4 regions of the Paenibacillus sp. S02 genome follow, and region 3 is predicted to be linked to each of the others. Evidence: riboswitches for the same ligand, from Rfam matches in the RefSeq annotation. Region 3 holds a riboswitch; each other region holds the start of a gene.
The links. Region 3 has a riboswitch for thiamine pyrophosphate ahead of tenA (thiaminase II). Riboswitches for the same ligand answer to the same signal wherever they lie in the genome.
Positions count from the first base shown of each region.

Region 1: another riboswitch for thiamine pyrophosphate. It lies ahead of KAI36_RS14390 (thiamine phosphate synthase); the one in region 3 lies ahead of tenA (thiaminase II).
Region 2: another riboswitch for thiamine pyrophosphate. It lies ahead of KAI36_RS02185 (ABC transporter substrate-binding protein); the one in region 3 lies ahead of tenA (thiaminase II).
Region 4: another riboswitch for thiamine pyrophosphate. It lies ahead of KAI36_RS04665 (ECF transporter S component); the one in region 3 lies ahead of tenA (thiaminase II).

Region 1 is NZ_CP073682.1:3,276,471-3,279,875, reverse strand. It holds gene KAI36_RS14395 (ABC-F family ATP-binding cassette domain-containing protein) at 1-836, shown strand, start outside; TPP riboswitch at 930-1,038, shown strand; gene KAI36_RS14390 (thiamine phosphate synthase) at 1,303-1,896, shown strand; gene thiO (glycine oxidase ThiO) at 1,961-3,109, shown strand; gene thiS (sulfur carrier protein ThiS) at 3,106-3,309, shown strand; gene KAI36_RS14375 (thiazole synthase) at 3,312-3,405, shown strand, end outside.
Region 2 is NZ_CP073682.1:485,145-488,549, forward strand. It holds gene KAI36_RS02175 (hypothetical protein) at 1-119, shown strand, start outside; gene KAI36_RS02180 (hypothetical protein) at 124-306, shown strand; gene KAI36_RS02185 (ABC transporter substrate-binding protein) at 314-1,357, opposite strand; TPP riboswitch at 1,549-1,658, opposite strand; gene KAI36_RS02190 (pyridoxamine 5'-phosphate oxidase family protein) at 1,929-2,363, shown strand; gene KAI36_RS02195 (bifunctional 2',3'-cyclic-nucleotide 2'-phosphodiesterase/3'-nucleotidase) at 2,584-3,405, shown strand, end outside.
Region 3 is NZ_CP073682.1:4,680,855-4,684,259, forward strand. It holds gene KAI36_RS20710 (NAD-dependent malic enzyme) at 1-1,103, shown strand, start outside; TPP riboswitch at 1,275-1,377, shown strand; gene tenA (thiaminase II) at 1,512-2,201, shown strand; gene thiM (hydroxyethylthiazole kinase) at 2,276-3,118, shown strand; gene thiD (bifunctional hydroxymethylpyrimidine kinase/phosphomethylpyrimidine kinase) at 3,115-3,405, shown strand, end outside.
Region 4 is NZ_CP073682.1:1,031,540-1,034,944, reverse strand. It holds gene KAI36_RS04670 (ABC transporter ATP-binding protein) at 1-1,090, opposite strand, end outside; gene KAI36_RS04665 (ECF transporter S component) at 1,090-1,686, opposite strand; TPP riboswitch at 1,937-2,046, opposite strand; gene KAI36_RS04660 (TatD family hydrolase) at 2,091-2,888, opposite strand; gene KAI36_RS04655 (polynucleotide kinase-phosphatase) at 2,909-3,405, opposite strand, start outside.

The sequences.
Region 1 (3,405 bases), 1.4 Mb from region 3:
ATTCAGCTAACTATGAAAAGTTTCTTGAAATGGCGGATCTGAACAAAGCTCAGCATATTGATGCTTATGAGAAGCAACAGGACTTTATTAAGAAACAGGAAGATTTTATTCAGCGTAATAAAGCGCGTGCTTCTACCTCAGGCCGAGCAAAGAGCCGTGAAAAGCAGCTTGATCGGATCGAACGTATTGATAAGCCTGAAGAAGCCGCAAAACCAACCTTTCAATTCAAAGAGGCACGTGCAAGCGGAAAGACGGTATTTGAGGGTATTGATTTTGAGATTGGTTATACACATGCCCTTTTGCCTAAAATGTCCATGACGATTGAACGTGGCGAAAAGATTGCAATTGTCGGCTACAATGGTGTCGGTAAATCGACATTGCTCAAAACCATATTGGGAAAAATTCCGCCAATCAGTGGAAAAACCTATCAAGGTGATTTTTTGCAGCCCGCTTATTTTGAGCAGGAAGTAAAGGCGGAGAAAATTACACCGATTGACGATGTGTGGAATGAATTTCCGCATTTGAATCAGCATGAAGTACGAGCGCATTTGGCGCGTTGCGGTTTGAAAAATGAGCATATCACGCGTCCACTATCAGCGCTTAGTGGTGGAGAACAGGCTAAAGTCCGTCTTTGCAAACTGTTAATGCGTGAAAGCAACTGGGTATTGTTCGATGAGCCTACCAACCACTTGGATGTTAAAGCAAAGGATGAGCTGAAACGTGCCTTGAAGGAATACAAAGGGACCGTATTGCTTGTATCTCACGAACCGGACTTTTACGAGGATTGGGTAACCAAAACGTGGAATGTGGAAGAATGGTCAAGTAAAGTTAACTAAAATCAGTTAAATCCAGTTCTGCATATTTCACACGAAGTGGGGTTTGCAGAATTAGGAAAATATGCTAAGCTATTTTTAGCTTATACAATAAAATAGTCACACTAGGGGAGCCGCCCATGCGGCTGAGACGGAATAAATGGATTTCGGACCCTTTGCACCTGATCTGGGTTATGCCAGCGTAGGGAAGTGAGCGCCGTACAAACAAGGCAACACCATCTTATTTTTGTTTGTGCGTGGGACGATACACGTATACGGATATCATTGTCCGTTCGATTATTGGACGTTCGTTAAACCACTTCCTTGGGGAAGTGGTTTTTTTGCGTTTCGTTCATTTTAAGTTGTTCGAGCTTCCGTAGACGATTCACATACAATCCCCTTTCATTACTGCTGGTAGACGTGGCTGGCTAAGCTTAGATTCTTTAGTCCAATGTGAGGTGAAGACAAAATCGAATTACACGCAATTTCGATGGAAAAGGGCACTTTTGCACAAGCCGCCCAAGTGGCTGCTGTGATTTGTCCGTATGTTCATTATGTACACGCACGTTTAAAACAGAATGGTGCCTCTGCATTGCTTTCTTTGACTCGCAGCATGGTGGAGCAGGGAGTTCCTTTGCAACAAATTGTAGTAAATGATCGTGTGGATGTAGCTTTACTTACTTTGGTTGGAGCCGTCCAGCTACCAGCTAATGGATTACCTGTAGCGGATGTGAAAAGCCTACTTCCAAAGGGTACACGCTGTGGAGTATCTGTGCATTCCTTGGAGGAGGCGCAGACTGCCGAGCGGGCAGGAGCGGACTATATACTTTATGGTCACGTATATGAGACCCATTGTAAGCCCGGTATTGTACCGCGGGGTTTAGCTCAGCTTGAACATATTTGCAGGCTGTCGAACATTCCGGTGATCGCGCTGGGCGGCATACAACCGCACCATATCCCGGAGCTTTATATGGCCGGAGCAAGCGGTATTGCGGTGATGTCTGGTATATGGGAGGCTGAGTCGCCTGTTGCAGCTGCGATGGAATATAGGCGAATGGCAGATCTTGTAGTTCACAGCCTGTAGCGAGAAAACGAGAGTAGAGGCAAGCTGAAAGCAGAATGGTTTATGGAGAGGAGACACGGGACAAATGCCAAAGATACACACAGAGGCAAGAGCGATAGGACACGCTGAATGCTTGGTTATAGGTGGAGGTGTCATCGGCAGTGCCATTGCTTATCATGTGGCCAAGGAGGGAAGAAGTACGATCATGCTGGAACGATTGATCCCGGGTGAGGGAGCCTCAGGAGCAGCAGTTGGCATGCTGGCAGCGGAAAGTGAAGAGTTCACCGACTCTGAGCTGGCACGATTTGCTCGCATAAGTCGAGACGCATTCCCTGAGCTTGTCTGTGATCTGGAGCGTTTGTCGGGTATTTCGGTGGAATTCCGTACAGAAGGATTTGTGACCCCTTTCCGTACGGAAACTGAAGGCCAAAAACGCTGGAAAGCTGCTAAAACGCGAGAGGATGATTGTCCTATCTGGTGGGATGCGAGGGAATTGGCCCGACGAATTCCAGGTTTGGATGAACAAGCGATTGGGGCAATATATCGTTCAAAGGAGACACAAGTGGCTCCTGTCCAGCTTTGCCGTGCTTATGCAGGTGCTGCTGCGGTGCTGGGGGCAACGGTATGGTCTGGTACACAGGCAGAGCAACTGGTCATACAGGATGGTCGAGTTTACGGTGTCCGAACAGATAGTGGCTTTTTTTCCTGCGATCAGGTCATTATTGCTGGAGGCTTGGATAGCATGAAATTGCTAGCGCAAGTTGGGTTTGAATATCCACTTTATCCGGTCAAGGGCGAAGCGGTAGCGGTCTCCTTGAAGGATCACCCGTTAGAATACACCATTTATGCTGATGATATTTACCTCGTGCCTAAACAAAATAACGAGCTTTGGATTGGGGCAACGAGCCTTCCGCATCAATATGACGAAGAGGTGACCGTAGGAGGCTTGGAGGGGTTGCTGACACGTGCCTCTGCTTGGCTGCCGCGCGTCCGTGAAGCTTCTTTTATACGCACTTGGGCGGGCTTACGTCCGCAGGCCGCATCAGGTCATCCTTTTATAGGCACTGTTCCTGGAGTCGAGGGTGTATATGCTGCCGTCGGGCATTATCGCAACGGTGTCCTGCTGAGTGATGCTACCGGGCGTGCGATGGCAGCTATGCTTAATGGGGCTGGTGCAGCTGAACTTGGGATAAGTAGATTTTCTTCTGAGCTTCTCAAGGAGGAAAGCTTATGAAGCTGACGATTAACGGCCAGAGCCTGACCTTTTCTAATCGAATCACTCATGTGGATCAATTGCTACATGAGCTTGATGTAAAGGTGAAAACCGTAGTGGTAGAGCTGAATCGGCGTATATTGACCCGTGAAGATCATGATGAAGCGGTACTGAAGGATGGAGATTGCCTAGAGATTGTACATTTTGTGGGAGGCGGTTGATCATGTTAACCATTGGAAAAGCATCTTTTACCTCAAGGTTGTTGTTGGGAACAGGAAAATTCTCTGATCTGGATATCCAATCCCAAGCCGTAGAGG
Region 2 (3,405 bases), 1.9 Mb from region 3:
TGAACCGCTACGCTGCTGCCCGCCTTAAAAGCACCCTATTTTTAAAGCTGGTTTGTGTGGCATTTTTAACACACAAACGCACCCACTTAGCGCTTAGATACTATGAGACTAAAGAATAACCAAGTGGAACGAGAACGAAGTGGGCGGAATGGTGCTGTACAAGCGTTAGCGTTCGCCTTTGTACCGAGATTTCAACCTCTGGATATTCATAAAAGAAATCTGGGTACAACAGCGATGGGAAGCACCATCCGACTGCGTAGTGGCGCTTCGTTCACTTCTCTAGTTCAGTCTTATTTAGCGTTTTAACAAATGATTAGCGCTTGGGCAGGAAGTCGTTTGTGAAGGCTTTATCGACTTCCAAAGGCTTGCTGAGCAGCTTGCGTTCGTACATCCAGTCCGAATAGTTTTGCCATACCTCCGCTTTTTGCACGCCCCATTGCGCGGCATCGTCCTGATAACGCGGGCTTAGCCATTTTTGGCTGGCGAGCACCAGTTTTTTATCCAGCTCTGGTACAGCTTTGCTTAAGATGTCCGCGGCTTCTTCTGGATGGGTGATAGTGTATTCATAGCCTTGTGCGGTAGCGTCCATGAACGCTTTGACCAGCGCGGGATCATTTTTTATCGTCTGTTCGTTGCTCACAATTACAGGCGTATAGTAATCGAGGCTTTTGGAATAATCTTTTACATACAGCATATCCAATGGCTCACCTCGAAGCTGGGCCTCGATTCCGGTCCATGCGTAGAAAATCCAGGCAAAGTCGATATCCCGCTTCACGGCTGTAAAATAGTCTGCATTGCCCATGTTGACGATCTTCACTTTGCTCACATCGCCTTTGTCTGAATCCATGATGGATTTCATGACCGCTTCTTCTACGGGAGAGCCCCAACCGCCGTATTTTTTACCTTCAAAATCTTTCGGGCTCTTAATTCCGCGATCTACCGGGGCTGCGAAGCCTGAGGTATTATGCTGAATCACCGCAGCAATGGATACAAGCGGCACGCCTTGCGTACGAGCCTGTGTGACGCCTTCTTGGTAGCTGATACCAAAAGGTGCAGCATTAGAAGCAACCATTTGATCGGCTCCGCCTGAACCAGGTTGAACAATTTGGACATTCAAACCCGCTTTTTCGTAAAATCCTTTGTCCTTAGCGACATAGAGTCCCGTATGATTCGTGTTGGGTGTCCAGTCGAGCACGATTTTAACATCTTTGAGCCCTTTTGCCGGAGTAGACGTTTGAGTGTCGGTAGCGGGAGCCGCTTCTTGGGATGTGGGGGGACTTCCACCGCAAGCGGTCAGGGTCAGGGCCATGAGCCACAGACTGATCAGTCCCAGGCTTAACATTTTCATGCGCTTCATCGTTGTGTTCTCTCCTTTAATTACCCGTTATCCGTCCAATCAGACAGCTTAAGTTCCCCATTTTCTAAAAATAACATCTGCCGGACGCGATCTTTCCAACAACATAATCTTCAACAAAAAAAGCGCCCCGAGTTTCCGGGACGCTTGCGCTTGTATATACCAAAGTAAGGGATGGTCCTATGTAAAAAAGGCACATCTTGCTTAAGCATTCCTACGCTGGCATTACCCAGATCAGGTTGTAAGGGTCAGTGTCTTGGGACACACTCTCAGCCGGCCGATTCCAGCACCCCTGGCATTGTATGGTTTAATGGGTTCATTTATTCGGGTTTACTACGACGATTATATGCCTTGAATGTGGGTCTGTCCAGCATGAAGGGAGAGGTGACGGTTCATTTGCCGAACCACAGGGTACACTTTTACTGTGAGCTTTGATCTGAAAATGAGCATGAATCAATTCGATTCGATCCGGTCATGTTATTTTCAGAACAGCTGCGCAGGTAGGTTCAGATGGGCTGGTGCCCAATGGCGTGGCCGTAGAGAATTCAAATTCGTGAAAAGGAGTTGTTGTACTGTGGGTAAAACGGAAACATTGGATCGCAACCAACTGGAACAAGCCATTGTGAAGGCTTTGGATAACAACAAATTTTGCTCGTTAGGTACGGTAGAGGGTGGCAAACCGAAAGTACGCTATATGGCCCTTTTTAACGATGGAATGAACATTCATCTGGCGACAGATCGCAAAACTCATAAAGTGGATGAGCTAAAGGACAATCCGAATGCTTATCTGCTGCTGGGTTATGAAGTTGGTGGTACGAAGGAAGTCGTAGAAGTTGAGGCTACCGTCCAGATTACAGCTGATGAGGGACTGCGCAAACAAGTGTGGAACGATTCCTTGAAGGAATGGTTTTCCGGACCGGATGATCCCGATTATGTCATTCTGGACGTGAATCCGACGCGCATTGAGTATGTGGGTCAGCAATCTGAGCGCCAGGTTTGGAAGAAATAATACGAATATAAATGGATAAGCCGGTGAATCTCCGAGTTTTTTAGGAGGTTTGCTGGCTTTTTATTTTTGAGAAAATTAATTATTTTTTCATAAATAATTTAAGTAAATGACTACTCTTTTGTCTGGCGTTGGATTAAAATAGAAATGGTGGGTTCAAGGCTTACATATATGTGCAAAAGTATGTATATGAGGCATACACCTTAATGAGGAGGGGTATATTTTGTTATTTCGTAAAAATTGGTTTAAAGGGTTTACAGCAGCAGTTGTGGCTTGTAGCATGCTGGTGTTTTCGGCCGCTCCATCCTGGGCAGCTAGCGATTCTCGCGATAGCGCTACGGTGAATTTGCGGATCATGGAAACAACGGATATTCATGCGTCGCTGATGAACTATGATTACTATTCAGACAAAGAAACCAACGAATATGGCTTGATTAGCACAGCTGGTTTGATCCAACAGGCGCGTAGTGAAACAAGAAACAGCATGCTGTTCGATAACGGTGATTTGTTACAGGGCAATCCATTAGGCGATTATATGGCCAGAAATAAAACCTTCGAGAAAGAAGGCGGTGTCCATCCGGTCTACAAGATGATGAACCTGATGGGCTATGATGCGGCGACAGTGGGCAACCACGAATTCAACTATGGTCTCGACTTTCTGGAGAAATCGCTCAAGGGAGCCGATTTTCCTTACGTAAATGCGAATGTTTATGTTGATAAGGGGGAGCAAGCTACTAAAAATTATTTTACCCCTTATCGAATTCTTGATAAAACAGTAACGGACGAGAAGGGGCAAGAGCACATCCTTAGAGTGGGCGTCATCGGCTTGGTCACACCACAAATTATGCAGTGGGATGAAGCCAATTTGAAGGATAAAGTCGTTACGAAGGATATTGTGGAAACGGCGAAAAAGTTTATTCCTCAAATGAAGACGGAAGGTGCTGACATTATTGTCGTGCTTGCGCACACAGGTTATGAGGATGTGCCGCAAACGCCAATGATGGAGAATGCCGTTAAATATTTAAGCCAGGTGGACGGAATTAAC
Region 3 (3,405 bases):
TGCTGAATGATCCACTGTACATCGGAAACCGCCATAAACGGGTTCGCGGAGAAGCCTATAACCAGTTTATTGATACTTTTATCAGCAAAACGTTAGCGCAATTCCCGAAGGCGCTTTTACATTGGGAAGATGTGGGTAGCGTAAATGCGCGCCATATTATAGGAAAATACGGTCAAAGCATACTCACCTTCAACGATGATATACAAGGTACAGGAGCGGTGACCCTGGCTGCGATTCTTTCGGCGGTGGGTGTCACCAAGACTCCGCTGCGTGAACAAAAAATACTTGTTTTCGGCCCAGGGGCTGCAGGGATCGGTAACGCTGACCAAATTCGGGGCGCTATGATCGAGGATGGCCTTTCCGCAGATGATTCATTCAAGTCCTTTTGGGCCTTTGATTATCGTGGGCTGTTAACGGAAGATATGGAAGACGTATTGGAGTATCAGAAACCGTATGTGCGCAAAAAGGATGAAGTCAGCTCATGGACCCGGTCAGGTGACGGCAAAATACCGCTACTGGAGGTCATCCGTCAGGTGAAGCCTACGATATTGATTGGAACTTCCGGTGTAGCAGGTGCCTTTTCTGAAGAGATCATCAAGGAGATGGCGAAGCATGTAGAACGCCCGATCATTATGCCCATGTCCAATCCTACAAACCTTGCAGAAGCAGTACCCGAGGATTTGATCCGGTGGACAGATGGCAGAGCACTGATCGCAACCGGAAGTCCTTTTGAGCCCGTCACCTATAACGATACAAATTTTGAGATTGGACAGGCGAACAATGCCTTTGTTTTTCCGGGACTGGGTCTGGGTGCGATTGTGGTTAAAGCCAAAAGGATTACCCCTGCGATGTTTACAGCCGCAGCAGTTGCTGTTGCCAATGGTGTAGATTCGAATAAGCCTGGCGGTGCGCTACTCCCTCATATCCGAAAATTACGCGAAGTTTCGTACACTGTTGCGATTGCGGTTGCAAAAGCCGCGATTCAGGATCAGGTAGCGCAGGCGCACATTTCAGATGTGGAACAAGCTATACAAGATGCAATGTGGAAACCGGAATATGCCAAGGTCAAAGCAGTGGAAAGTGTAATTCATCATCCTCACTAACACTCCGTTTAGGGAAGAGATTACCTTGTTCAGACAGGCAGAATACGTCAGGTCAAGCCCGCTCACTAGATTAGATGGAATTTATGTCTTCACAAAAAATGTGTAGTTCATATTTGCACACTATGTTTGACATAGCGTATGAACGTATGTACAGTAATAGTCAATAGAATAGAAGTCCACTAGGGGAGCCACTATGGCTGAGACAAGAACGTATCTTGGACCCTTTGAACCTGATCTAGTTCGTACTAGCGTAGGAAAGTGGAGCCTTCGTATATAAGGTTTCAAGCGTTTTTTGCGCATTGGGCCTATGTTGAAGCCGCTCCATTTTTCCGGGGCGGCTTTTTAGCGTTGTTCCGGAATTGTATCCTTACAGGACTTCTTGCTCTTCAATTAATGGAGGTGGGGAAATTGAGTTTTACACAAGAACTCCGTCGGCAGGCGGACGGCATTTTTCAAGCGATTTTTGAGCATCCCTTTGTGAGAGGCATTGCTGAAGGAAGTTTGACAAGGGGACAGCTGATTCACTATGTAAAACAGGACTTTGAATATTTGAACGCCTACATGCGGATATACGGCATCGCAATCTCCAAATCCACGAATCGGGAGGACATGGCTGTATTTAATGAACAAATCTCTTTTATTCTCCACAGCGAGGTTCATCCGCATCAAAATTTTTGTGCTATCGCAGGGGTGACCTATGAAGAGTTGCAGGGATATCCACTCGCTCCGTCGGCCCATCACTATATCCGTCACATGCTGACAGTTGCGCATGAGGGCAGCCTGGGCGAGATCTTGGCTGTGTTGCTGCCATGTATGTGGACGTATGCCGAGATTGGTCGCAGGCTGCTGGATGAAGTAAAGCCGGATGAGTCCCATCCGTTCTATGAATGGATGGGCTTCTATGGAGACCAGCTTGATGATACAACACTCAAGTTCCGAGAACGTGTAGATGCTTGGGCGGAAGGCGCAACGGCTGCTGAGCGAGAGCAGATGATTGAGCATTTTATACTGAGCTGCCAGCTGGAATATAAGTTCTGGGACATGGCTTATAACCAGGAAGAATGGCCGGTCCAGATGCAGGCAGCGGTCTTGGAATAGTCAGCCTGGCGATTCGATGCGTGAAGTACGGTTAATGCCCTGTTGAACCACCAACTATAGAGAGGATAATCATTATGAGTACATGGGAAAAAAGTTATTCAGATCTCCTGACGAAGGTACAAAACAGCAAACCCCTCGTTCACAATATGACCAATGTGGTAGTCACTAACTTTACGGCCAACGGCCTGTATGCATTGGGCGCCTCCCCAGTGATGGCCTATGCACCCGAGGAAGTAGCAGACATGGCAAAAATAGCGGGAGCCGTCGTGTTAAACATCGGTACGCTGAACCGCGAACTGGTGGATGCCATGATCATTGCTGGACAATCGGCGAATGCACACGGTGTTCCGGTCCTGCTAGATCCGGTCGGTGCGGGAGCAACGAGCTTTAGAACTGAGTCGGCACTGCGAATCCTGAGAGAAGTCAAAATCTCATTGGTGCGAGGCAATGCAGCCGAAGTCGCGCATCTTGTTGGAGAAGCGCGTGAGATTAAAGGCGTAGATGCAGGTGACAGTGCTGACAGCGGCCATGTCGATCTGGCAATTCGGGCTGCTCAAACGCTCAATTCAATGGTTGTCATCACTGGAAAAGAGGACGTCATCACCGATGGGGCCGAAGCACGAATGATTAGCGGCGGAGACGCGCTGCTCACGAAGGTAACCGGAGCAGGCTGCCTACTGACCTCTGTGTTAGGTGCCTTTGCGGCTGTTGAACCCAACCTGCTGCTCGCAGGTACAGCAGGCTTGGCATTTTACGGTGCAGCAGCTTCCCGAGCCGCAGCACGTACCGCAGAGCTGGGGCCCGGTAGCTTCCAGATTGCCTTTCTCGACGAGCTCGCCAAACTACATACAGGTTCGCTGGAGGGGCATGTCACTGTCCGTGAAGCCGGAACAACCACAGCAGGTGGTGCGCGATGACAGACGTTCGTGTACCCAGAGCACTGACGATTGCCGGTTCGGACAGTGGCGGCGGGGCCGGAATTCAAGCCGATCTCAAAACCTTTCAGGAGCTTGGCGTTTACGGCATGTCGGCTATTACGGCCGTTACCGTACAGAATACCTTAGGGGTTCACGGCGTATATCCGCTGCCACAGGAAGCAACAGCGGAACAGATCGAAGCTGTAGGATTAGACCTTGGAGTGGATGCCCTAAAGACTGGCATGCTGTTTAATGCGGGTATCATCCGTCTTGTGAGCGAGCAGATC
Region 4 (3,405 bases), 2.4 Mb from region 3:
GTAACGAATACTCTAGTTCCTTTCGTACGGTGTGTGCTACGAATTGCAGCTCGGGATTTTGAAACGCGAACCCGATACGCTCTGCCAGTTGTTCCGTACTGCCTGCCTCAATTCCGCGCATGCTATAACGTCCCTGTGTGCGAAGTAAGCGCATCATGGAGAGCAGCAGCGAGCTTTTGCCAGCCCCGTTTTCACCAACCACGCCAATCCAGTCGCCAGGCTTCACCTGCGCATGCTCCACATAAATCACTGGACTTAAACTGCGGAGGCCGCTAAAATGCTCCAGCTCCAGCAAATCAATCCCCGCACCGTTCTGTTGCGTCACTGTTTCACTCCAACGTGGCGAAGACGATTCATTCCATACTCCCGGATACCACACGCCGTACTCGGACAATGCCTGCCGATGCACATGAAATACTTCTTCCGCCCTTCCATCCGCAATAATCTCCCCTTGAGCAGAAAGCACTACAATCCGATCCACATCATGGACAATTTCATTAATTTTATGCTCCACAATCACCAGTGTCTGGTCTACCGAAATGTTTCGAATGGTATCCCACACCTGTGTAGTGCCTTCCTCGTCCAACAAAGCCGTGGGCTCATCCAGAAAAAGCACTTCTGGCTCCATAGCCAGCACAGACGCAATTGCCAGCCGCTGCTTCATTCCCTGTGACATGCTGCCAATGGGCATGTGTATATCCTCCGTTGATAGACCAACCTGTATCAGCAGCTCGCGAATACGGGATCGCATCTGCTCACGAGGAACCTGATTATTTTCCAACACAAAAGCCAGTTCTTCGTCTGCATATGACATACAAAACTGCGTATCAGGATCTTGAAATACAATACCTGAGACACTTGGGATTACAGCAGCATCGCATTTCATAGGCACTTCTATCGTGCGTGGAATCAGACCGCTTAGCACTTGGAGCAGCGTTGATTTACCGCATCCACTTGGTCCCAGCAGCAGCAGCTTTTCTCCCTTGTGGACAGACAAAGACATATTGTGAAAAAGCAGCTCCTGCTCACCGGGGAATTTCAACCGAAGACGGGTGATCGAAGCCACCACATCTTCGGTTGCCTGGCTCATCAATCCAGCCCCTTATAATCTTGTTCCGTTGCAGGCCTCAAACTTCGCGTAACTCCGGTTACCTCCAATGCCCTAGCCAGATAGAACGCGAATACCCCGGCAATCACAATGCTGCCAATCATGCGAAAACCAATATACAAAACATAGTTCCAGGTCGAAAGCTGATCAATATACCCGTAGCTGAAATCTAAAATTAGAGAAGCGACAGCCGCCCCAGCCGCGGCTAGCGAAGCAACCCACAGGTTTGCGTTCCGATACAGAAAAGCTGCAAAAAACAGCTCCGCTCCCAAGCCTTGCAGCAGGCCATAGTACAAAGTGGACATCCCCCATTCGCTTCCCAAAAAAGCACTGACCGTTGCCGCTGCCACCTCTGCCAAAATTGCAACACCCGGCTTGCGAATGATGAGATAAGCAAACGTGCCTGCCATAAACCACATGCCATACATCAGTTGCTCGGCGTGTAGACCAAATGGTTTCATTAAATCATAGGCAGGTCCCCATATTTTGTAGACTAACCCGAACACAACAGCGATCACAATCGTGACCAAAATATCAGTCAGCTTCAACCCTTTGGACGCTCTTACAGCAGTATTCATTATTGCGTGCTCCCCTTTTTCCTTATAATTGGCCTCTTGGCCATAAAAAAAAGCTTGTCTGGAGCTGAATCTCCAGGCAAGCTTTATGCGCAGTAAAAGGTGAAGCACCATACAAAACATCATTCGTCGATATGCCTTATATAACCAGTAGTCTAAGCTACTACACTGATACCAAGCCAAAGTCAGGGTCAAGGTAAAATGCTAGGACATACATTGAATCTATCGACAACCGCGAAACAAGCGGCATTCCTGTATAGTGTTCTTGGTTTCTCTACGCTGGCATTACCCAGATCAGATTTCACGGTCAGTGGCAAGGGCCACCCTCTCAGCCTGACTTTCTCAAGCTCCCGACAATGCTTTTTTAATTCACTATAATATATACCACATCTATGGCTTTGACAATCCTATAATCCGAAGAAACGTTTGGCTGTCTCCGTCGTGGCGATTTCGATCTCCATCATGCTTCGGCCTGTACATTCGGCAACCGTAGCAGCAATGTGAGCGAGATACATCGACTCATTACGCCCTTCTTTAGGCTTAACGGGCAAATTACGCGGGGTCAAAAATGGAGCATCCGTTTCAATCATCAGACGGTCCAAGGGAATATCTCTGACCAGTTCACGCAGATGTTTGCCACGCCGTTCGTCGCAAATCCAGCCGGTGATCCCGATATACAGTCCCATTTCTACATACGTATGCAATTCCTGTTCCGTGCCGGTAAAACAATGCACTACCGCTTTATCGACAAGCCCTTGATATTCCCGAAGCATAGCAACAAAATCCTCATGTGCATCTCGTTCATGCAGAAATAACGGCATATTCAGCTCACCCGCCAGTTGGATTTGCTCCCCAAACCATCGGCGCTGCACATCACGCGGCGAAAAATCACGGTTATAGTCCAATCCGCATTCCCCTATGGATACAACCTGCGGCTGACTCGCCAGCTGGCGGAGCTGCTGAATCGTATCTGCGCTGCAGTCTTTGGCATCATGGGGATGCACGCCAGCTGTCGCATACAACTTGCCCGGATAACGTGCTGCATACTGAGAAGCCTCCCGACTGCTGCGGACACTAGTCCCGGTAATAATCAGGGGTGAAATCCCTACAGCTGCGGCTCTCTCTACCACCTGTTCCCGATCCGCATGAAACGAACGGTGCATCAAGTTCACGCCAATATCAATTAACGGTGTACCCCTTTCCATCTCAATCCCTCCTTCGCAAACTACAATCTCGGATCAATCGGCTCCGATTCCAGAGATAGCGCGGCAAGGACGCATTCATGAATACGATCTACCGTATCCTTGCGGACAAAACGTTCCACGCCTTCCATACCAAGCGCTCCTTCCATCAGGGCATGACGCTCCTTTTTGTTCGTTCGACGCTGCTTCAGACGCTTTAAATTCTCAGGGGCAAGATAATCCATACCGTAAATGATGTGCAAATACTTCCGGCCTCTCACCTTGATTGCAGGCTGAATCATCTTGTCCCGATTTTTCATCAAAAAGCGTTCCGGCTTGATCACAATCCCCTCATGACCATCCTCTGTCATCTCGTTCCACCAGCGAATGACCTCTTCCTCGCTTGCTTCGTCCGTGATAACGCGATACTCTGTCTCCATAAACAGGGAAGACAGCCCAGCCAGTTCCCGGTTTTGCTCCATATGCCAAATATGAGAATGGTCGAAAAAAGTCTTTCCGCTGTGTGCCAGCGTATGGAACG